Linked DNA regions of Aminivibrio sp.. The protein of the gene in region 1 interacts with the protein of each later gene in a pairwise test. Links are inferred from orthologs where the notes say so. Each region holds a gene or a part of one and is shown in the gene's direction. Other genes may lie near its edges.

The links.
Region 2: the proteins of ligA (region 1) and leuS interact in binary tests that used the Escherichia coli proteins (3 or more experiments, as listed by UniProt). The link is inferred for Aminivibrio sp. from one-to-one orthologs.

Annotation. Positions count from the first base shown.
Region 1 is NZ_JAESIH010000068.1:29,134-33,792, reverse strand. What follows is about bases 1-2,899. They hold ligA (NAD-dependent DNA ligase LigA), read left to right. Parts: upstream 1-375; coding sequence 376-2,424; downstream 2,425-2,899. Other genes in these bases: gatA (Asp-tRNA(Asn)/Glu-tRNA(Gln) amidotransferase subunit GatA), read left to right, coding at 2,795-2,899; gatC (Asp-tRNA(Asn)/Glu-tRNA(Gln) amidotransferase subunit GatC), read left to right, coding at 2,480-2,791; lysS (lysine--tRNA ligase), read left to right, coding at 1-361. Also shown: more of gatA, read left to right, coding at 2,900-4,297; Asp-tRNA(Asn)/Glu-tRNA(Gln) amidotransferase subunit GatB, read left to right, coding at 4,294-4,659. UniProt on the Escherichia coli protein: DNA ligase that catalyzes the formation of phosphodiester linkages between 5'-phosphoryl and 3'-hydroxyl groups in double-stranded DNA using NAD as a coenzyme and as the energy source for the reaction.
Region 2 is NZ_JAESIH010000074.1:12,510-17,324, forward strand. Bases 718-3,772 are described here. They hold leuS (leucine--tRNA ligase), read left to right. Parts: upstream 718-1,027; coding sequence 1,028-3,517; downstream 3,518-3,772. Other genes in these bases: JMJ95_RS12635 (slipin family protein), read left to right, coding at 718-805; holA (DNA polymerase III subunit delta), read left to right, coding at 3,519-3,772. In the rest of the region: JMJ95_RS12630 (nodulation protein NfeD), read left to right, coding at 1-1; more of JMJ95_RS12635, read left to right, coding at 14-717; more of holA, read left to right, coding at 3,773-4,451; rpsT (30S ribosomal protein S20), read right to left, coding at 4,522-4,797.

The DNA of each region.
Region 1 (4,659 bases):
TCTCGCCAAGAGAGACCCGGAGAACCCGGACTACACCCGCAGGTTCGAGCTCTTTATCTGCGGCAAGGAAGTGGCCAACGCTTTCAGCGAGCTGAACGATCCGCTGGACCAGCGGGGCCGGTTCGAGGACCAGCTCAAAAAGAAGGAGGCCGGCGATGACGAGGCTCATGATTTCGATGAGGACTTCATAAACGCCATCGAGACGGGCCTTCCCCCCACGGGAGGACTGGGCATCGGCGTGGACCGGCTTGTCATGTTCCTCACCGACTCCAGGTCCATCCGGGATGTCATTCTTTTCCCGACCATGAAGCCCCTGCCTTCCCGCACCAGGGAGGACGGCGGTGAGGCCGCAGGGGAGTAGGAGGCTGACCCCCCGTGCCCCGGGACGAGGAACGAGCGTTGGAGATACCTGAAGAGGTCCGGCGGCGGGCGGCTTTCCTGCAAAGGGAGCTCGCCCGCCACGGGCGCCTCTATTACGTGGAGGACGCTCCCGAAATTCCCGATGACGAATACGACGCCCTTTACCGGGAGCTTGTCGATCTCGAGGCCACATGGCCGGAGCTCGCCTCCCCCGATTCGCCCACGAAGCGGGTCGGCGCGAAGGCGAGTGAACGGTTCGAGAAAGTCACCCTCTCGGTCCCCATGCTTAGCCTGGACAACGCCCTGAACGGGGAGGATTTGGACGGCTTCCTGAACCGAACCGCCCCCTGGGCGGCGGGAGGGTATGTCTGCGAGATGAAGATCGACGGCCTCGCCGTTTCCCTCACCTATGAGGACGGCGCCTTCGTCAGGGGAACGACCCGGGGAGACGGGCGGGTGGGGGAGGATATCACCGCCAACCTCAGGACTATCCGCACCCTTCCCCTCACCCTTTCAGACTTTCCCCGGGGGCGGGTGGAGGTCCGGGGCGAAGTGTTTCTTGAGAGAAAATACTTCGCGCGCCTCAACGAAGAACGGGAAGAGCGGGGAGAGCCCCTCTTCGCCAACCCCAGGAACGCCGCCGCAGGAAGCCTCCGGCAGCTCGACCCGGCGGTCACCGCCGGAAGAAGGCTTTCCATCTACCTGTACTCGGTGGTCTTCCCCGAACATCTTGGTCTCGCCTCCCAGAGGGAGATCCTGGAATGGCTCTCCCGGGTCGGGTTTCCCGTCCAGAAAGCCTGGCAGTTCTGCCCCGACGGAGATGCAGTGAAGGAGTTCGTCGCCGCCTGGGAAAAGAGACGATTCTCCCTTCCCTATGCCACCGACGGGGTGGTGGTGAAGCTCGACTCCCTTCGCGCCTGGAGCGAAATGGGATCCACCTCCCACGCCCCCCGGTGGGCCATAGCCTTCAAGTATCCCCCGGAGGAAAAGACCACCCGCCTTTCCGATATCATCGTCTCCGTGGGTAGGACCGGGGTACTCACCCCCGTGGCCGTCCTCGAGCCGGTGACCCTTTCCGGGACGGTGGTCCGGCGGGCGAGCCTCCACAACGAGGACGAACTCCGCCGAAAAGACCTCCGGATCGGGGATATGGTCCGGGTCCGGAAGGCGGGGGAGATCATCCCGGAGGTGCTCGGGGCCGTGAAGGAGCTCAGGAACGGAACCGAGCGGGAGTTTGTCATGCCTGAAGCCTGCCCGTCCTGCGGATCCCCGGTGGTGCGTCTCAAAGGCGAGGCTGCCCTCCGGTGTATGAACAGGGCTTCCTGTCCCGCCCAGCTCAAGGAGGGCATCCGCCATTTCGCCTCCCGGGGCGGCATGGACATCCGCGGCCTGGGCGACAGGCTGGTTGAGCAGCTCGTGGACAAGGGGATTGTCCGCACGGTGTCCGATCTGTACCGTCTTTCGATCGACTCGGTGGCCGGCCTGGACCGGATGGGGCCGAAGTCGGCGGAAAACCTGCTGGAAGCCGTCAGGACTTCGAAGGAACGGCCCTTCTCCCGCCTCCTCGCCGCCCTCGGCATTCGGTTCGTGGGGGCCCGGGGGGCGGAGATCCTGGCAGAGGCCTTCCGGGATGTGCAGACCCTCAGCAAGGCTCCGGAAGAAGCCCTGGCATCGGTGGAGGGCATCGGACCCGTCATGGCGGCGTCCATCCGGTCCTTTTTCGCCAGGGAACAGAACAGGAAACTGCTGGAGGAACTGGCGGAGCTCGGCCTCAGGGGCGCCCTTCCAGCCCCGGAAGAACAGCCCGGTGAGCAGGGATCCCGGTTCCTCGAGGGCATGCGCATCGTTTTCACCGGGGAGCTGGATTCCCTGACCCGGAGCGAAGCCGAGGCCCTCGCGAAGGCAGCAGGCGCGGCGTGTTCCTCCAGCGTGAGCAGCAGAACCTCCCTGGTGGTGGCCGGCAAAGAAGCGGGGAGCAAGCTCGCGAAGGCCGCCGCCCTCGGAGTGCCCATCGTGGGAGAAGAAGAATTTCTCGAAATGATCCGCAGCGGAAGGACTTCCTGAAGGTCTCTTCAAGAAATACCCCACCGGTCGTTTCGTCGAACAGGAGGCAAAGCCAATGACGATCAGCGAAAAGGACGTTCGGCACGTGGCCGATCTCGCCAGGCTGCGCGTGGAGGAGAAAGAGATAGAACCTCTCGTGCGCCATTTTGAAGCCATCCTGGGCCATTTCGCCACCCTTTCCCGGGCCCGGGAAGAAGGGCGGCTGAATCTCGACGGGGTGGATCCCTTTCTCTTTTCCGAGAGGGAAGCCCCTCCTCTCCGGGAGGACGAGCCTGTCCGGTCCACCGTCCGGGATGACGTGCTGGCAGCCGCACCGGAGAGGAAGGGCAGCTTCTTCGTCGTTCCCCGGATCCTGGAGGAGGAATAGGGTATGGAGCTCTTTGCCCTCTCCGCCGCGGAGATGGTCCGCGGCATAAAAGCTAAGGATTTCTCAGCGTCGGAGGTGTTCGCCTCCTGTATTTCCCGGATCGAAGACCTCGAACCGGAACTGTCCGCTATGCTGGCCCTCACCGCCGACAGGGGACGGGAAGAAGCTGCCCGGATCGACGGAATGATCGCCCGCCGTATGGACCCCGGTCCTCTCGCGGGCGTGCCCGTTGTCTTGAAGGACAACATGTGCCTCCGGGGAGTTCCGGCAACCTGCGCCAGCAGGATCCTCGAGGGGTGGATCCCTCCCTACGACGCGAGAGTCGCGGAACTGCTCGCCGGGGCCGGGGCCGTCTTCGCCGGAAAGGCCAACATGGACGAGTTCGCCATGGGAAGCTCCACGGAGTTCTCCGCCTTTCACCCGACGTCCAACCCCTGGGATACCGGCAGGGTGCCGGGAGGCAGCTCCGGGGGAAGCGCCGCGGCTGTGGCCGCCGGGTATGCCCCCCTGGCTCTCGGGAGCGACACGGGAGGGTCCATCCGCCAGCCGGCCTCCTACTGCGGGATTTACGGCCTCAAGCCCACCTACGGCCTCGTGAGCCGGTGGGGCCTCGTGGCCTTCGCCTCGTCCCTCGACCAGATCGGCCCCTTCGCCCGCACCGTGGAGGATCTCGCCCTCCTGCTTTCGGTCATCGCCGCTCCCGACGCCAGGGACGGAACGTGCAGCCGCAGGGAGCGCCCGGACTACACGGCGCATCTCGCTGCCGTCTCCCTCAGGGGAAAGAGAATAGCCGTGGTGAAGGAGCTTGACGCCATGCAGTCCTCCGTGGACCCGGAGGTACGCCGGGTCCTGGAAAATACCCTGAACCTCTGCCGGGAGGAGGGGGCGGAGATCGTGGAGGTCTCCCTTCCCGTCTCCCTCGAGTTCGGCCTGCCCTGCTACTACATCCTCGCCCCCGCCGAGGCCGGCTCGAACCTGGCCCGGTTCGACGGAGTCCGGTACGGTCTTTCCTGCAGGGAGGACACCCTGCTCGACCTCTACCTCACAACCCGGGGGGCCGGCTTCGGCACCGAGGTGAAGCGGAGGATCCTCACCGGGACCTACGTGCTCAGCTCGGGGTACTACGATGCCTACTACCTCACAGCCCAGAAGGTCCGCTCTCTCATGAAGGCCGAGTTCCGGAAGGCCTTCGAAGAGTGCGACCTCATCGCCCTGCCCACGGCCCCAGCGCCCCCCTTCAAAAAGGGCGAGCTGGTGGACGACCCCATCCGGATGTACCTGGCCGACGTGTTCACCCTTCCTGTGAACCTCGCCGAACTGCCGGCCCTGTCCCTCAACGGCGGATTCACCGGCGGAGAAAAACCCCTGCCCGTGGGCGTCCAGTTCATCGCGCCCCAGTGGGGCGAGCCCGAACTGCTGAACGCCGCGGCCGTCCTGGAGCGGCACCTCGGAAAGGCGCGCATGGCGCCCAGGAGTGCAGCGACGGAAGGAGGGAACGTCCGATGACTTTCCGGTACATCCCCGTCATCGGCCTGGAAATCCACGTGCAGCTTTCCACGGCCACGAAAATCTTCTGCCCGTGCTCCACGGACTACATTGGGGCCGAGCCGAACACCAACGTCTGCCCCGTGTGTCTCGGCCTCCCCGGGAGCCTTCCCGTCCTGAACAAAAAGGCGGTGGAACTGGGTGTCCGGGCCGGGCTGGCCCTGTCCTGCACCATCAAGAACCACTCGGTCTTCCACCGGAAAAACTATTTCTACCCCGACCTGCCCAAGGCATACCAGATAAGCCAGTACGACCTTCCCCTCGCCGAGGGAGGAGAGATCTTCATTCCCGGCGACGACGGCCGGCCACGTCGGATCCGCATC
Region 2 (4,815 bases), on another replicon or contig:
AGGAGGAAAACCCATGGTTACCGACGCAGTGGAGATGATTCTCAGTATAGGCACATCCTTCGGATTCCTTATCATCGCCGTGTTCATCCTGGCATCGGCGGTGAAGGTGGTGCCCGAGTACCAGCGGGTGGTGGTCTTCCGTCTCGGGAGGCTCGTGGGTTCCAAGGGACCCGGTATTGTTCTGGTCATTCCCCTCATCGACAGGGTGGTAAGGGTTGACCTTCGTGTCGTGACTCTGGACGTTCCCGTCCAGGAGGTTATCACGAAGGACAACGTTCCCATCAAGGTGAATGCCGTGGTGTATTTCCGGGTCATGGACCCGGCTTTCTCGGTGGTGGAAGTGGAAAACTACATTCTGGCCACGAGTCTCCTCTCCCAGACAACCCTCCGTTCCGTGGTGGGGTCGGCGGATCTCGACGAGGTTCTCTCTTCGAGGGAGAAGATCAACAGCGAGCTTCAGAAGATCATCGACGAACGAACTGATTCCTGGGGCATCAAGGTCAGCGCCGTGGAAGTGAAGGAGCTGGAGCTGCCAGAGAGCATGAAGCGGGCCATGGCGAAGCAGGCTGAAGCAGAGCGGGAGCGGAGGGCAAAGATCATCAACGCCGAGGGAGAAATGCAGGCCGCCCAGAAGCTCAGCGAGGCGGCGAAGCAGATGGAGGCGTCCCCCATCACACTGCAGCTGAGGTACCTCCAGACGCTTCGGGAGATCAGCGGGGACAAGAATTCCACTACCATATTCCCTCTGCCTCTCGACCTTGTGAAGCCCTTCATGGACAGGTTTTTCAAGAAGGATGAAGCATAGGGCAGGAAGAACCTTTTCCGGATGAAGGCCGTTTCGGGGGTATTTTCTCCTCCGGAACGGCCTTGTTTGGTATATAATGCCGAAAAGGCCGGTTCGTTCCTGAAAGGACGGACAGCTGAACGACCGACGCCCGGACTGACGGATTCCGCCAGTTGCACAGGGTGGCTGGTCGTTTGTGCGTTTACAGGTAAAAATGCAGTGTTCATCAAGGAGGAAGGGCTAATGGGCTACGATTTTCAATCCATCGAGCAAAAATGGCAGCATACGTGGGAGAGCGAAGGCACGTTCAACGCCGACACCGAACCAGGCAGGGAGAAGTTCTACTGCCTTGAAATGTTCCCCTACCCGAGCGGCGCCCTCCATATGGGGCACCTGAGGAATTATTCCATCGGCGACATGTTGACCCGTTTCCTCTGGAAGAAGGGGCTGAACGTGCTTCATCCCATCGGCTTCGACGCTTTCGGCATGCCTGCGGAAAACGCCGCAATGAAATACAACACCCCTGCGGCGGAGTGGACCTGGCAGAATATCGAACACATGACGGAGCAGCTCAAGCACATGGGTTGCAGCTACGACTGGCGAAGGCGGATCGAGACGTGCAATCCCGATTATTATCGATGGACCCAGTGGATCTTCCTCCAGTTTTTCAAGAAGGGGCTTGCCTACAGGAAAAACGCTCCCGTGAACTGGTGTGCAAGCTGCAGCACCGTGCTCGCCAACGAGCAGGTCATCAACGACGGGCATTGCTGGAGATGCGGCACTCCCGTGGTGAAGCGCAACCTGGAGCAGTGGTTCCTGAGAATAACCGATTACGCCCAGGAGCTGCTTGACGACCTTGACAACCTTCCGGGCTGGCCGGAGCGGGTCAAGATCATGCAGCGGAACTGGATCGGCCGCTCCGAGGGGGCCAGGCTCTCCTTCACCGAGAAGACCACCGGCGAAAAGATCGAAACCTTTACCACCCGGTTCGACACGATTTTCGGCGTGACCTTCCTCGCCCTTGCCCCGGAACACCCCTTCGTGCAGAAGATCATCAGCCTCTCCCCTGAAGGGGAGAGGATTTCGGCCTTCGTGCAGAAGTGCGTCTCCCAGAGTTCCATAGAACGCACTGCTGTAGGAGGCGAAAAGGAAGGCATCTTCACCGGCTTCTCCGCCGTGAACCCCGTGACGGGGGAGGAGTTCCCCATCCTCATCGCCAACTACATCCTTATGGATTACGGAACGGGAGCCATCATGGGCGTGCCGGCCCACGACCAGAGGGACTTCGAGTTCGCCAGGAAATACGGCATTCCCGTAAAGCCTGTGATCAACCCCGCCGAAGGGGAGCCGCTTGACGGAAATTCCATGGAAAAAGCCTTCGAAGACGACGGGATTACGTGCAATTCGGGGCAGTTCGACGGCCTTCCCACGTCCCGGGCGATCCCCGAGATGATCGAATGGGGCGTTCAGAAGGGATTATGCACCAGGGAAGTGAACTTCAGGATCCGGGACTGGCTCATTTCCCGGCAGAGATACTGGGGTGCCCCCATTCCCGTGGTGTACTGCGACCGCTGCGGTGTGGTCCCCGTCCCGGAAGAGGAACTTCCGGTGCTGCTTCCCGGCAACGTGAAGATCACCGAGGTGGGCAAGTCTCCCCTCGCCGAGGACGGTGAATGGCTTTCCGTGCCCTGCCCGAAGTGCGGCCGGCCGGGGCGGCGGGAAGCGGACACCATGGATACGTTCATCTGCTCCTCATGGTATTTCTTCCGGTACTGTTCGCCCAGAAATGAGGGCGAGGTGTTTTCGAAAGAGGAGGCAGCCTACTGGATGCCTGTGGACCAGTACATCGGCGGCATCGAGCACGCCTGCCTGCATCTTATTTACGCCAGATTCTTCACCAAGTTTTTCGCAGACATCGGCCTGAGCACCACCAGGGAGCCCTTTACCAATCTCCTGACCCAGGGCATGGTCATCAAGAACGGAGCGAAAATGTCCAAATCCCTGGGGAACGTGGTCGATCCCGATGAAATCATCTCAAAGTACGGTGCGGACACTGCCCGGCTCTTCATCCTTTTTGCAGCCCCTCCCGCCAATGATCTCGACTGGTCGGAGCGGGGAGTGGAGGGAGCGCACCGGTTTCTTAACCGGGTCTGGAGGCTCGTGGAGGAAAACCTCCCGGTTCTGGGGAAGGCCGGCCCGAACCGGCCGGTACCCATGAAGAACCTGAAGGAACCCCGCCTCCGGGAGCTCAAGAGAAAAATCCACACCACCATCAGGGACGTGACCAGGGACATTGACCGGGAAAAACAGTTCAACACGGCTGTGGCTCGCCTGATGGAGCTCCTGAACGCCCTTGTCTCCTTCAGGATCGGGAGTGACGAGGAACATGCGCTCTTTCGCGAGGGAGTCGATGTCCTTCTTTCCTGCCTGAACCCCTTCTGCCCTCATATCACGGAAGAGCTGTGGGAGATGACGGGGCACGGGGAGACGCTTGCGAAACTTTCCTGGCCTTCGGCGGAGGAAGAGGCTCTCGAGGCCGATACGGTCACCGTGGTGGTACAGATCAACGGCAAAGTCCGGGAAAAGGCGGAATTCCCTGCAGGGCTCGGCGAAGAGGATCTGAAGCGCGGGGTCCTCGAACTCCCGGGGGTGGCCAAACGGATAGAGGGGCAGGAAATCGTCAGGATCATCGCTGTTCCTGACAGGCTCGTCAACGTGGTGGTGAAGAGGTAGCATGCCCAGGCTGAAGGCGCTGACCACGTCAGGCGCCGCCGGGCGGCAGCTTCTGGAAGACACCCTCGCCGCCCTCGAGGCGGAGGGATATACCCGTTCGGGGGTCTCCGAAGGGGGCGAATGGTCCGCTCTTATTTCCGCCGGCAGGACGGGCAGCCTGTTTGACGAAAAACGAGTCACAGTAGTGGAAGGGGCCGAACTTCTCGGCCCCTTCCCCGATGCCCTGGAGCCCTTCCTCGAAGAAGAGGGGGCTGCGGAAGTCATCCTCTTGGTCTATGAATCGGCCCCCACGAAACTCTTTGCCCCGGAGACAAGGAAAAAAGTAGGCTTTCTGCGGGCGGGAACCACCTCCTTGGCGCCATGGGAACGGAAGGGGTGGGTCATGGCTCTGGCGAAGGAGATGAACGTCCGCCTGTCCGACGACGGGGCTGCCTTCCTGGCCGAGATGCTCGACGACCCGGGAGAACTTCGGTCCGAGGTTGACAAGCTCGGCAGGTACGCCGCCGGGGACGTGGTCACCGGGGAGATGGTGAAAAGTCTCTCCTTCGACGAGGGAAAGAGCAGGATGCTTTCCTTTCTGGATGCTTTCTGCACGGGGCGTACTGGGGAGATCTTCTCCTGCCTGGAGCACCTCAAAAAAGAAGAGAGCGTTCTTCCTCTTGTCACTGCCCTTTACAACAGGATCCGTCCGGCGCTCTACCTCGGACTCTTTCCTGACAAGGGCGGCGACTGGGTGCGTCTCGTCCTCCAGATCAAGGAATACCCTCTGAAAATGTCCAGGGAAGCCCTCAGGCGCTACCCGGCCCGGGCTTTGGCTGACCTTGCGGCCGGTCTTATCTCCCTTTCATGGAAAGAAAAAACCTCCTCGGCGGAAGGTTGGTTCGGCTTCGAGGCCCTTCTGACGCAGTGCATGGAGAGTGGTGGAAGCAAATAAAAAAAGCCGAGTGGACGTCCGTCCGCTCAGCTTGAAAGTTCCCGCCGTGCCTTTAACTTTAAGGTGAAAATCAGGCCGACTTCGTGTAAAGGGTTTTCACCTTGTTCGTAATCATGGACTTTCTTCTGGAGCCGGTGTTTCCATGCATAACGCCCTTGCCGACCGCCTTGTCGATGACGCTCTGGGCGATGGCAAGACGCTTCTCAGCGAGGGCCGTATCCTTGTTTTCAACAGCTTCAAGGACTTTCTTCACGGCGTTTTTGCAGCGCGTCGTCCAGAAACGGTTGTAGAGCCTGTTCTTTTCGCTGGTTTTCATCCTTTTCACTGCGGACTTCTTATTGGGCATGAACCTCACCTCCTCCCG